DNA from 3 places in the Pseudomonas sp. WC2 genome. Region 3 is predicted to be linked to each of the others. Evidence: predicted binding sites of a transcription regulator. Region 3 holds the regulator's gene; each other region holds the start of a gene.

Region 1 (4,278 bases), on a different contig from region 3:
GACGCGCTGGGAATTAAGGTTTTTCACCCGGATCTGTTCTTTCAAACCGCCATTGGCCAGCGCTTCGCCGGGCATGCGCACAGCGAGCGTGCCGCTGCGGGCGGTGATGACCACCTGATCACCTTTGCGCACGACTTCTGCCTGTTCCAGATGGACCAAAGTAATGACCTGATCGGCGACCGTTGGTCGGGTTAATTTCTGTCCGATCGCTTCGTCTACCGAGGTCAGAAAGCCTTGATTGATCGTACTCACGTCGCGCTCACGCAAGGTCACGTCCTGCGGCTCGATAATGCCGGCGCGTTTGAGTGGCCGCGTGGTCGTCACAATCTCGCGAAACAGCCGGACTTGAGCGGGCACGAACACCGTCCAGGGGGAGCCGCCCTCACACCGAACCTTGACGGTTACCCGGCCCAAAGGACGTGCCGGACTCTCCAGCGAGGCTGTCAATTCCTTGTCGCACATAGGCATGCGCATACGCGGATCGAGCTGCTTGACCTCGATTTCGTAGCGGCCTTCCGTTTGACTGGTGGCCAGATAGTCTTCTACGGTGAACTCAAGAAAGCCCTGAGTGACGCCGATAAGCATGTCAGGCAAGGTAACCGCATCAGCATTGGCAGGGCTGCCAGCTAAAAAGCAGCAAATGGCGGACACTGCGCAAAGCCCTCGGCGAAGAGGGGATGTCAGGTGTCGGAAAAATGTCGTTTGAGCGTTCATACGAGTTAAAAAGCAAGCGCCGTGCCGTTTAGCAATGAATGTGCGTCGCAACAACACTTGGCGTTGGTGTAGGAGTCTGGGCATGGCTGGTGTAATGGATTCGGTGAACCAGCGCACGCAACTGGTAGGGCAGAATCGCCTGGAGCTGTTGTTGTTCCGTCTCGACGGTCAGCAGCTCTACGGAATCAACGTGTTCAAGGTACGGGAAGTGTTGCAGTGCCCGTCACTGACGTTGATGCCCAAGTCCAGTCCTGTCGTGTGCGGGGTGGCAAATATTCGAGGGGCAACCATTCCGATCCTTGATCTGGCAATGGCGACCGGCTCGGGGGCGTTGAAGGACAAGAAGAACCCGTTCGTGATCATCACGGAGTACAACACCAAGACCCAGGGTTTCCTGGTCCGCTCGGTGGAGCGCATCGTCAACATGAACTGGGAAGAGATTCATCCACCGCCCAAGGGCACGGGTCGCGATCATTACCTGACCGCTGTGACTCGGGTGGACAATCAGTTAGTCGAAATCATCGACGTCGAGAAAGTGCTGGCGGAAGTTGCGCCGACACCGGAAGCGATTTCGGTGGGCGTGGTCGATGTCGAGACCCAGACCAAGGCGTTGTCGCTGCGGGTACTGACGGTCGATGACTCATCGGTGGCGCGCAAGCAGGTCACGCGTTGCCTGCAGACGGTCGGCGTTGAAGTGGTCGCGCTGAACGACGGCAAGCAGGCGCTGGATTACCTGCGCAAGCTGGTCGACGAGGGCAAGAAGCCGGAAGAAGAGTTCCTGATGATGATCTCCGACATCGAGATGCCGGAGATGGACGGGTACACCCTGACGGCCGAGATCCGCGCTGACCCGCGCATGCAAAAGCTTCATATCATCCTGCATACTTCGTTGTCCGGGGTATTCAATCAGGCGATGGTCAAGAAAGTCGGTGCCGATGACTTCCTGGCCAAATTCCGTCCTGATGACCTGGCATCCCGGGTAGTCGACCGGATCAAAGCAGCAGATATCAGCTAGGGGCGCTTTGTCCCTGGCGGTCAACACGATTTAAGAGGCGGCATCATTGTCTACGGGTAATTTGGATTTCGAACAGTTCCGGGTCTTCCTGGAAAAAGCCTGTGGCATTTTGCTCGGTGAAAACAAGCAGTACCTGGTCTCGAGCCGTCTCAACAAACTGATGGAGCAGCAAGGCATCAAGTCCCTGGGTGAGCTGGTTCAGCGCATCCAGACCCAGCCGCGCAGCGGTTTGCGCGAGCAGGTGGTCGATGCCATGACGACCAACGAAACCCTGTGGTTTCGTGACACCTATCCGTTTGAAGTCTTGAAGAACAAGGTGCTGCCCGAAGCGATCAAGGCCAGCCCCAACCAGCGTCTGCGGATCTGGTCGGCAGCTTGCTCGTCGGGCCAGGAACCGTACTCGCTGTCGATGTCGATCGACGAGTTCGAGCGCAGCAACCTTGGCCAGTTGAAGATGGGCGTGCAGATCGTTGCCACTGACCTGTCCGGCCTGATGCTGACCAACTGCAAGACCGGCGAGTACGACAGCCTGGCGATCGGTCGCGGTTTGTCGCCGGAACGTCTGCAGCGTTACTTCGACCCGAAAGGGCCAGGTCGCTGGGTGATCAAGGCGCCGATCAAGAACCGCGTGGAGTTCCGCTCGTTCAACCTGCTCGACAGCTACGCAGCGCTGGGCAAATTCGACATCGTGTTCTGCCGCAACGTATTGATCTACTTCTCTGCTGAAGTGAAGAAAGACATCCTTTTGCGTATTCACAGCACGTTGAAGCCGGGTGGTTATCTGTTCCTTGGCGCTTCCGAAGCGCTGAACGGTTTGCCGGATCATTACCAGATGGTCCAGTGCAGCCCGGGGATTATTTACCAGGCGAAATGATTGCAGCGGCAATACAAAAAACGGGAAGCCTTAAGGCCTCCCGTTTTTTTATGCCCCAATTATTTCCCACGAATACCACAGGGTTCAGTGGTGTTCTCTGCGAGGCAGAAGCGGCAGAAAAGCGGCATCCGGCGGAAACCGGTTGCCGCTTTTCTGGCATTGCCGCTTTGCCGACTCCCGGCAAAGCCCCGGTTTATGGGGGGTTGATGCGTTGGCACGGCGCTTGCTAAAGCTCAGTTACGAAAAACCGGTCACCTGAAGGTTCCCGACATGAGCATCAGCTTCGATAAAGCGCTCGGCATTCACGAAAAGGCTCTGGGCTTCCGCGCCCAGCGTGCAGAAGTGCTGGCCAACAACATCGCCAACGCCGATACCCCGAACTACAAGGCGCGGGATCTGGACTTCTCCAAAGTACTGGAAGCGCAGACCCAGAAAAACGCCAACGGCACCATTGCCCTGAACATGACCAACAGCCGTCACATCGAAGCTGAAGGTCTGGGCAACGGCGACGAATCGCTGCTGTATCGCACGCCGATGCAACCTTCGATCGACCAGAACACCGTCGACGCCCAACTGGAACAGTCGAACTACGCGGAAAACGCCGTCGGCTTCCAGGCCAGCTTCACGCTGCTCAACAGCAAATTCAAAGGGCTGGTGTCAGCCCTGCGCGGAGAGTAATCCATGTCCCTGTCCAGCGTTTTCAACATTGCCGGCAGCGGCATGAGCGCTCAAACCACGCGTCTGAACACCGTGGCTTCGAACATCGCCAACGCCGAAACCGTCTCTTCGAGCATCGACCAGACCTACCGCGCCCGTCACCCGGTGTTCGCCACCATGTTCCAGGGCGGCCAGAACAGTGGCAGCAACTCGCTGTTCCAGAGCCAGGACGCCGCGGGGCAGGGCGTGCAGGTGCTCGGCGTGGTCGAAGACCAGAGCAACCTCGAAGCGCGTTACGAGCCGAACCATCCGGCGGCCGACGCCAAAGGCTACGTCTACTACCCGAACGTCAACGTGGTGGAAGAAATGGCTGACATGATTTCCGCGAGCCGGTCCTTCCAGACCAACGCCGAAATGATGAACACCGCCAAAACCATGATGCAGAAGGTCCTGACCCTCGGTCAGTAATAAGGGGCGACTGCCATGAGTGTTTCCGATACCACCAGCTCCCTGAGCATGAATGACATCCTGGCCAACTCCTCGAAGACGGCCAGCAGCACCACCACCGGCGGCATCGCGTCGGCGACCAACAGTGCAACCGGCGGTCAAGCGCTGGGCAAGGACGCGTTCCTGCAACTGCTGGTAACCCAGCTGAAAAACCAGAACCCGCTCGATCCGCAGGACAACAGCGCATTCGTTGCGCAGTTGGCGCAGTTCAGCAGCCTGGAAGGCATTACCACGCTGAACAGCACCGTCAGTTCGCTGGCCGGCAACTACAACTCGTCGCAGGCCCTGCAGGCCTCGTCGCTGGTTGGCCGTAACGTGATCGTGCAGACCAACACCGCGCAACTGGATGATCCGACCAAAGGCCTGACCGGTACGGTGAGTGTCCCGTCGTCCATCGCCGAAGGCACCGTGACCATCACCGACAAGGACGGCAACGCTGTTCGCACCATCGATCTGGGCAGCCGCGCTGCTGGTGATGCCAGCTTCACTTGGGACGGCAAGGATGCGTCGG
Region 2 (4,278 bases), on a different contig from region 3:
CCGTGCAGGCCCAGCAAAACCTCAGCCGAGCAGCTCACTCATGGCAATGATTTGTTCGGCCACCTGAATCAATTTCTGCTGCCGGCTCATCGCCTGCCGCCGCATCAGCGTGTAAGCCTCTTCCTCGTTGCAATCCTTCATCTTCATCAACAACCCCTTGGCCAGCTCGATCCGCTTGCGCTCAGCCAGTTGCTGATCCCGTGCCTGCAACTGCGCACGCAGCGCCTGATCACTTTCAAAACGCGCCATCGCCACATCGAGAATTGGCTGCAAACGCTGTGCGTGAATGCCTTCGACGATGTAGGCACTGACCCCGGACTTGATCGCCTGACGCATCACTCCCGGGTCATGCTCATCGGTAAACATCACGATTGGCCGGGGTTGGTCGCGGCTGACCAGCACCACTTGTTCCATGACATCGCGGCTGGGTGACTCGGTATCGATCAGGATCACGTCCGGGCGCACCGTTTCGACGCGCGCGGGCAGGTCGATGGTCAGGCCGGATTCGTCGATGACCTCGAAACCGGCCTCGGTCAGCGCCGCTTTCAGGCGTCCGACTTTTTTTGCTGTGTCGTTGATCAGCAGAATGCGCAACATGTTCGCGGTCTCCTGTCAGCGGCGGGCGAGATGGGCGACGTCGTCGCTCATCGCGTGCAGCTTGAAACTGCGCGCATAACCGGCCGGATCGCTGCCGTCCCAGATTTTGCCGTCGAGCAGCTGGCTGCTGCGCATGTCCGTGCCCCAGGCAGCAACACCGACCGCCGTGGCGGCCTCGCGATAGAGCTCGAGTTGCTGAACCTGACGGGCCACGGCGAGGTAGTCCGGATCCTCACGCAACAAACCCCAGCGACGGAATTGGGTCATGAACCACATGCCGTCGGACAAATACGGCAGATTCACTTCGCCATTGCCGTGAAAGCGCAAGGCGTGGGGATCCTGCCAGCGATTGCCGAGGCCATCGGCGTAGTCGCCGAGAAAGCGCGGCTCGATGCACGACAGCGGCGCGTCGAGATAGTCCGGCGCGCTGAGCAACTGTGCGGTGCTGCGACGGTTCTCCGGACTTTCCTCGATGAAGCGGCTGGCTTCAAGGATCGCCATCACCAGTGCTCGTGCGGTGTTCGGGTATTGCTCGACGAATTCGCGGGTGCAGCCGAGGACTTTTTCCGGGTGATCGGGCCAGATGGTCTGGCTGGTGGCGAGGGTGAGGCCGAGATCCTGCTGCACCGCGCTGGCCGCCCACGGCTCGCCGACGCAGAAGCCATCGATGCGCCCGGCCTGCAGGTGCGCAACCATTTGCGGCGGCGGCACCACCACGCTGTCGACATCCTGCAACGGATGAATGCCCTGACTCGCCAGCCAGTAATACAGCCACATCGCGTGGGTGCCGGTCGGGAAGGTTTGGGCGAAGGTGAGTTTTGCGCGGCTTTGGTGCACGTGCCGGTCCAGCGCTTCAGGACTGGTCACGCCAAGCTGTTGCAGGCCGTGGGAGAGGTTGAGGCTCTGACCGTTCTGGTTCAGGCCCATCAGCACCGCCATGTCGATCGGGGCGACGCCGCCGATGCCCAGATGCACCGCGTAGATCAATCCGTACAAGCTGTGGGCGGCATCCAGTTCGCCACTGACGAGGTTGTCGCGCAGATTCGCCCAAGAGGCCTGGCGCTTGAGGTTCAGCGTTAACCCGTAAGGCTGGGCGAAGCCCTGAGTGGCGGCGACGACGACCGAAGCACAGTCGCTCAGGGCCATGAAGCCGAGGTTGATTGCAGTCTTTTCCGGGGCATCGCTGCCATTGACCCAGGCCAGCGGCCCTACCGAAGGTTCATTCATCCAACGCCACCTCAAAAAAAAGCGTCGCCGCGGACTTTGCGCAGGCAAAACCCGGGACGACGCCATTGTCCTTGCCCGCACGCCGTCATTGGCTTGCGCGCTGATAGCGGTGAAGGTGCAAGGCATATGCCAGTCGCGGCGATTTGCGCGTGCGCCTCGCGCGGCAGGTCGATGCCCGGCTATAATCGCCGCCTCTTTTCGCCGCCCGAGTCATCGCCGCCCATGTATTCCCTGGCCCGTCAGCTGTTGTTCAAACTTTCCCCGGAAACCTCCCACGATCTGTCGCTGGATCTGATCGGCGCAGGTGGGCGTTTGGGCCTCAACGGCTTGCTGTGCAAGGCGCCGGCGAAGAAACCGGTGACGGTCATGGGCCTCGAGTTCCCGAACCCGGTGGGTCTGGCGGCCGGTCTGGACAAGAACGGCGCGGCCATCGACGGCTTCGCCCAACTGGGTTTCGGTTTTGTCGAAATCGGCACCGTGACCCCGCGTCCACAGCCGGGCAACCCGAAACCACGGATCTTCCGCCTGCCGGAAGCCGACGCGATCATCAACCGCATGGGTTTCAACAACCTCGGTGTGGATAACCTGCTGGCGCGGGTCGCTGCGGCGAAATACACAGGCGTGTTGGGCATCAACATCGGCAAGAACTTCGACACGCTGGTTGAGCGTGCGGTCGACGACTACCTGATCTGTCTGGACAAGGTCTACGCCCACGCCAGCTACGTGACGGTCAACGTCAGCTCGCCGAACACCCCGGGCCTTCGCAGCCTGCAGTTCGGCGATTCGCTCAAGCAATTGCTCGCTGACCTGGCCACGCGCCGCGCCGAACTGGCGCTGCGTCATGGCAAGCATGTGCCGCTGGCGATCAAGATCGCCCCGGACATGACTGACGAAGAAACCGCCCAGGTCGCTCAGGCGCTGATCGAAACCGGCATGGACGCGGTGATCGCGACCAACACCACCCTGAGCCGTGTTGGCGTTGAAGGCATGGAGCATGGCGACGAGGCGGGCGGTTTGTCCGGCGCGCCGGTGCGTGAGAAGAGCACCAATACTGTGAAGGTGCTGGCGGGTGAGCTGGCTGGGCGTTTGCCGATCATTGCCGCGGGCGGGATTACTGAAGGCAAACATGCGGCGGAGAAGATTCTCGCTGGTGCGAGTCTGGTGCAGATCTACTCCGGCTTCATCTATAAAGGCCCGGCGCTGATCCGCGAATCGGTAGATGCCATCGCCGCCCTGCGCTGATCCATAGACAACACTGTTCCCTACAGGTTATGCGCTTGGCGCAAAAACCCATGCAATAAAAAGGGCTCCTCGAAGGAGCCCCTGGGCCGCAGCCCGCCGTCCGGGAAGGACGTGCATGGTAAGTCGTTACAAATTCAGATTGTCGTGTCGGAATTAATGCCCTGTGTCAGCCGACGGCGTGAAGTTCGTTGAGTCTGTGGATTCCCGCAGTGCCGGTCATACCGTCCCAGTTGTCGCCGCGTCCTTCTCGCCAGCCGTTAATCCAGGCTTGACGTACCGACGGTAGAGTAAATGGGCAAAGCTCACGGGATTTGCCACCAACGCCATATTGATATCCGCGCAAAAATGCTCTTTCCAACGGATCACGCTTAAGTCTTCTCATAGGGTGTTTCCCTCACTTGTTGACTGTTTTGTGTCGCGTTGACCTCAACTGAGGTCTGGCAGAAAAAACCTGCCATGGTGCGGCTCGCTGCCGGCGTGGCGAGCCAAGGTGTTGACGCCGTTGCGACGTCAACCTGTGCTCAGTTCTAACCAATGAGTCACAGTGATGGAATGATCGTTTTGTCATAAGCACGTAACGAAAAGGGTGCTATAGCGATAAGTAACTGCGTATTTATTCAATGTTTATTGAGCAAACCCCGGTATGATCGGCCCCGCGCTGGATGATGGGCTTAATTCTTTAGTGAGAATGACCCACGTTTGCGCTGGGGTACTATTCGACGAAGGGTCGCTTTAAGACTTTTTGTTGCATCAACTTTTTTATCTGTCCTTGCATCTAAGCTCTTTTAACCCGAGCAGCGGGGATGGAACGGCACACCTTCGTGCCACGCGGGCGTTCTTTTAGAAAAGCGCCTGATTGAAAACCGGATCGGCAATGCGTTGCCGATTCACTAGCCAAAGGCTCTGGAAATACCATGTCCGACCGTTTCGAACTCTTCCTCACTTGCCCTAAAGGCCTTGAAGGCCTGCTCATCGAGGAAGCCGTCGGGCTTGGCCTTGAAGAAGCGCGCGAGCACACTTCCGCCGTGCGTGGCATGGCGACCATGGAAACCGCTTATCGCCTGTGCCTCTGGTCGCGTCTGGCCAACCGCGTGCTGTTGGTGCTCAAGCGCTTTCAGATGAAAGACGCTGAAGACCTCTACCACGGCGTGCTCGACATCGAGTGGCAGGATCACATGCTCAGCGACGGCACCCTTGCCGTTGAATTCAGCG
Region 3 (4,278 bases):
CGTGGTTTCGGGGGTGCGGCCCACTCTGATCTTGCAATCCGGATACTGCCCAGCCACGCCCACGAACTTGGCCGACGCGCGGGCATGCAGGCCCAGTTTGTTGATGATTTCGATTTCCAGAGCAGGCATCGCGGTGTGAATCCTTTAGGTGAGGTCGCGGTGGCGAACCTGGACGTTCTTCAGGGTTTTCTGCAGGGCCTGACCCAGCCGTTCAGTCAGGTAGACGGAGCGGTGATGCCCGCCAGTGCAGCCAATGGCAATGGTGACGTAGGCGCGATTGCTCGCGGCGAAGCGCGGCAGCCATTTGTGCAGGTAGGTGAAGATGTCCTGGAACATTTCTTCGACCTCAGGCTGCGCCGCCAGATATTCGGCGACGGGCGCATCCAGACCGGATTGCTCACGCAGCTCAGGCTTCCAGTAAGGATTAGGCAGGCAGCGCACGTCGAACACCAGATCGGCATCGACTGGCATGCCGCGTTTGAAGCCGAATGATTCGACCAGAAAGGCAGTGCCGGGCTCCGGCTGATTGAGCAGGCGCAACTTGATGGTGTCGCGCAACTGGTACAGGTTCAGGTTGGTGGTGTTTATTTTCAGGTCGGCCAGGTCGGCGATAGGACCGAGGAGGGCGGTTTCATCGTGAATCGCTTCGGCCAGCGAGCGATTGGCGTTACTCAGCGGATGGCGACGACGGGTCTCGGAAAAACGCTTGAGCAGGGTTTCCTCGTCCGCGTCCAGGTACAGCACATCGCACTGGATGTGCTTGCTTCTGGCATCTTCAAGCAGTTCGGGAAAACGCGACAGATGGCTCGGCAGGTTGCGCGCATCGATCGACACGGCCACCAGCGGCTGCGCCAGTTCAGTGTGAATCAGCGCGCGTTCAGCCAGTTCCGGCAGCAAGCCTGCCGGCAGGTTGTCGATGCAGTAATAGCCGTTGTCCTCAAGGACATCCAGCGCGGTACTCTTGCCCGAGCCGGAGCGACCGCTGACGATGATCAAGCGCATGATTAGTGCCCGTTCTGCTCGTCCAGGACAACCTGATACAAGGCTTCGTTGCTCGAAGCGCTGCGCAATTTATCGCGCACATCCTTGCGATCCAGCATGCTCGCGATCTGGCGCAGCAACTCCAGGTGCGCATCGGTCGCGGCTTCCGGCACCAGCAAAACAAACAGCAGGTCAACGGGAGCGCCGTCGATGGCGTCGAAATCGATAGGGGCTTCAAGGTGCATCAGCGCGCTGATGGGCGAAGTGCAGCCCTTGAGGCGGCAATGCGGAATGGCGATGCCGTTGCCAAAACCGGTGGAACCCAGTTTTTCACGGGCAATCAGAGCCTCGAAGACATCTTGCATCTCCAGATCCGGGACTTCCCGGGCGATCAGGTTGGCAATTTGTTCGAGGGCTTTCTTTTTACTGCCGCCCGGCACGTTCACGAGGGAACGGCCGGGGGTCAGGATACTTTCAAGTCGGATCATGGAATGGGGGGTTATCGACCGGTTGCGCCCTGGAGGAGGCTTTGGGTCTTTTCCTTATGCTTTTTGAGTTGGCGATCCAGCTTGTCGGTCAGCAGGTCAATGGCGGCATACATGTCGTCATGCTCGGCATTGGCAACCACTTCTCCGCCGGGAATATGCAAGGTGGCTTCGATTTTCTGCTTCAGCTTTTCGACGCACATCGTGACCTGCACGTTGGTGATCTTGTCGAAATGGCGCTCTAATCGGTCGAGTTTTTCGTTGATGTAGGTGCGCAGAGGTTCGGTCACTTCCAGTTGGTGTCCACTGATGTTGACTTGCATACAGCTTCTCCTTCGTTGCCAGTGCATAAAGCGGCAGGCCGAAGAGCCTGCCACTGGAACGCTGTAACGTGGCTTACATCAACCGCTTGCGTTCGCTCGAAGGCGCGATCCCGAGGGATTCGCGGTACTTGGCGACGGTGCGGCGAGCCACCTGAATGCCTTGTGCCTCCAGTAAACCAGCGATCTTGCTGTCACTCAACGGCTTTTTCTGATTTTCCGCTGCAACCAGTTTTTTGATGATCGCGCGGATCGCCGTGGACGAGCATTCGCCGCCTTCGGAGGTGCTGACGTGGCTGGAGAAAAAGTATTTCAGTTCATAAATACCGCGCGGGGTATGCATGAATTTCTGCGTGGTCACCCGGGAAATCGTCGATTCATGCATGCCCACCGCTTCGGCGATGTCATGCAGGACCAGCGGCTTCATGGCTTCGTCGCCGTACTCCAGAAAACCGCGCTGATGCTCGACGATCTGGGTGGCAACTTTCATCAGGGTTTCGTTGCGGCTCTGCAGGCTCTTGATGAACCAGCGGGCCTCCTGCAACTGATTGCGCATGAAAGTGTTGTCGGCGCTGGTGTCGGCGCGACGGACGAAACCGGCGTACTGCGCGTTGACGCGAAGGCGCGGCACCGACTCCTGATTCAGCTCGACCAGCCAGCGCTCGTTGTCCTTGCGCACGATCACGTCCGGGACGACGTATTCGGCTTCGGTCGATTCGATCTGCGAGCCCGGCCGCGGATTGAGGGTCTGTACCAGTTCGATGACCTGGCGCAGCTCATCTTCCTTGAGCTTCATGCGGCGCATCAGCTGGCTGTAATCGCGGCTGCCGAGCAGGTCGATGTAATCGGTGACGAGGCGTTTGGCTTCAGCCAGCCAAGGCGTCTTGGCGGGCAGCTGGCGCAATTGCAGCAGCAGGCATTCGCCGAGGTTGCGCGCGCCGATACCGGCCGGTTCGAACTGCTGGATACGGTGGAGGACGGCTTCGATCTCGTCCAGCTCGATGTCCAGTTCCGGGTCGAACGCTTCAAGAATTTCTTCGAGGGTTTCGTCCAGATAGCCCTGATTGTTGATGCAGTCGATCAGGGTCACGGCGATCAGGCGATCAGTGTCGGACATCGGCGCCAGGTTCAGTTGCCACAGCAGGTGGCTTTGCAGGCTTTCGCCGACGGAGGTGCGGGTGGTGAAATCCCACTCGTCATCGTCGCTGCTCGGCAGGCTGCTGGCGCTGGTCTGGTAGACGTCTTCCCAGGCGGTGTCGACCGGGAGCTCGTTGGGAATGCGCTCGTTCCATTCGCCGTCCTCGAGGTTATCTACCGTCGGGGCCGTTTCCTGATAGGACGGTTCCTGGATCTCGGTGTTGGGCTTCTGTTCGGCGTTGTCGGCCAGCGGATCGGAGTTGTCGAAGTCGTCGCCTTCTTCCTGGCGTTCGAGCATCGGATTGGATTCCAGGGCCTCCTGGATTTCCTGTTGCAGATCCAGGGTCGACAATTGGAGCAGGCGGATGGCCTGTTGCAGCTGCGGTGTCATCGTCAGCTGCTGGCCCATTCTCAAGACTAGCGATGGTTTCATGGCAGGGGCTTAACACCTTATTCGCCGGCGCTATGCGCCATCCACTACAGGGCGCCGGGGCGCCAAACTTAAGCAAATTATATGCCTGAAACTGAAGTGTTTGCCTAGAGCGCTGTAACAATTAAAGCGTAGAAAAAGCTGCTTCATCGATACAGCACCCACGCAGCTCACTCGGGCACCATCATGCTTAGAGGCGGAATTCGTGACCCAGATACACTTCCTTGACCAGATCGTTGGCCAGGATGGTTTCTGCATCACCTTCGGCGATCAATTGACCGTCGTTGACGATGTAAGCGGTTTCGCAGATATCCAGCGTCTCACGCACGTTGTGGTCGGTGATCAACACACCGATGCCTTTGGCCTTGAGGTGGTGGATGATCTGTTTGATGTCGCCGACCGAGATCGGGTCGACACCGGCAAACGGTTCGTCGAGCAGGATGAATTTCGGCGCAGTTGCCAGCGCGCGAGCGATTTCCACCCGGCGGCGTTCACCACCGGACAGGCTCATGCCGAGGTTGTCGCGGATGTGGCTGATGTGGAATTCCTGCAGCAGGCTTTCCAGCTCCTTGCGGCGGCCAGCCTTGTCGAGTTCCTGGCGAGTTTCGAGGATCGCCATGATGTTGTCGGCCACCGACAGTTTGCGGAAGATCGACGCTTCTTGCGGCAGATAGCCGATACCGGCCTTGGCGCGACCGTGCATTGGCTGATGGCTGACGTCGAGGTCATCGATCAGTACGCGGCCCTGATCGGCCTGTACCAAGCCTACGATCATGTAGAAGCACGTGGTCTTGCCGGCGCCGTTCGGGCCGAGCAGGCCGACGATCTGGCCGCTGTCGATCGACAGGCTGACGTCACGCACGACCTGGCGGCTTTTGTAGGCCTTGGCCAGGTGCTGAGCTTTCAGAGTTGCCATTACTGGGCC

What was found. The regulator sigma-54, encoded in region 3, starts transcription at its own class of promoters, with help from an activator protein. The targets are predictions, from matches to a motif close to ANTGGCATNNANNTTGCTNT.
Region 1: a site for sigma-54 is predicted at 2,814-2,833, ahead of flgB (flagellar basal body rod protein FlgB). Genes of this name have one in related genera too.
Region 2: a site for sigma-54 is predicted at 1,939-1,958, ahead of ACQ4OE_RS21015 (CmpA/NrtA family ABC transporter substrate-binding protein). Genes of this name have one in related genera too.

What each region holds. Positions count from the first base shown of each region.
Region 1 covers NZ_JBOBDR010000033.1:7,925-12,202, reverse strand. The annotation lists gene flgA (flagellar basal body P-ring formation chaperone FlgA) at 1-714, opposite strand, end outside; gene ACQ4OE_RS26435 (chemotaxis protein CheV) at 797-1,729, shown strand; gene cheR (protein-glutamate O-methyltransferase CheR) at 1,776-2,603, shown strand; gene flgB (flagellar basal body rod protein FlgB) at 2,874-3,281, shown strand; gene flgC (flagellar basal body rod protein FlgC) at 3,285-3,728, shown strand; gene flgD (flagellar hook assembly protein FlgD) at 3,744-4,278, shown strand, end outside.
Region 2 covers NZ_JBOBDR010000018.1:44,881-49,158, forward strand. The annotation lists gene ACQ4OE_RS21010 (ANTAR domain-containing response regulator) at 22-597, opposite strand; gene ACQ4OE_RS21015 (CmpA/NrtA family ABC transporter substrate-binding protein) at 613-1,824, opposite strand; gene ACQ4OE_RS21020 (quinone-dependent dihydroorotate dehydrogenase) at 2,047-3,066, shown strand; gene rmf (ribosome modulation factor) at 3,233-3,448, opposite strand; gene rlmKL (bifunctional 23S rRNA (guanine(2069)-N(7))-methyltransferase RlmK/23S rRNA (guanine(2445)-N(2))-methyltransferase RlmL) at 3,981-4,278, shown strand, end outside.
Region 3 covers NZ_JBOBDR010000007.1:216,095-220,372, reverse strand. The annotation lists gene ACQ4OE_RS11160 (HPr family phosphocarrier protein) at 1-129, opposite strand, end outside; gene rapZ (RNase adapter RapZ) at 145-1,002, opposite strand; gene ptsN (PTS IIA-like nitrogen regulatory protein PtsN) at 1,005-1,469, opposite strand; gene hpf (ribosome hibernation-promoting factor, HPF/YfiA family) at 1,481-1,789, opposite strand; gene ACQ4OE_RS11140 (RNA polymerase factor sigma-54) at 1,863-3,356, opposite strand; gene lptB (LPS export ABC transporter ATP-binding protein) at 3,544-4,269, opposite strand; gene lptA (lipopolysaccharide transport periplasmic protein LptA) at 4,269-4,278, opposite strand, start outside.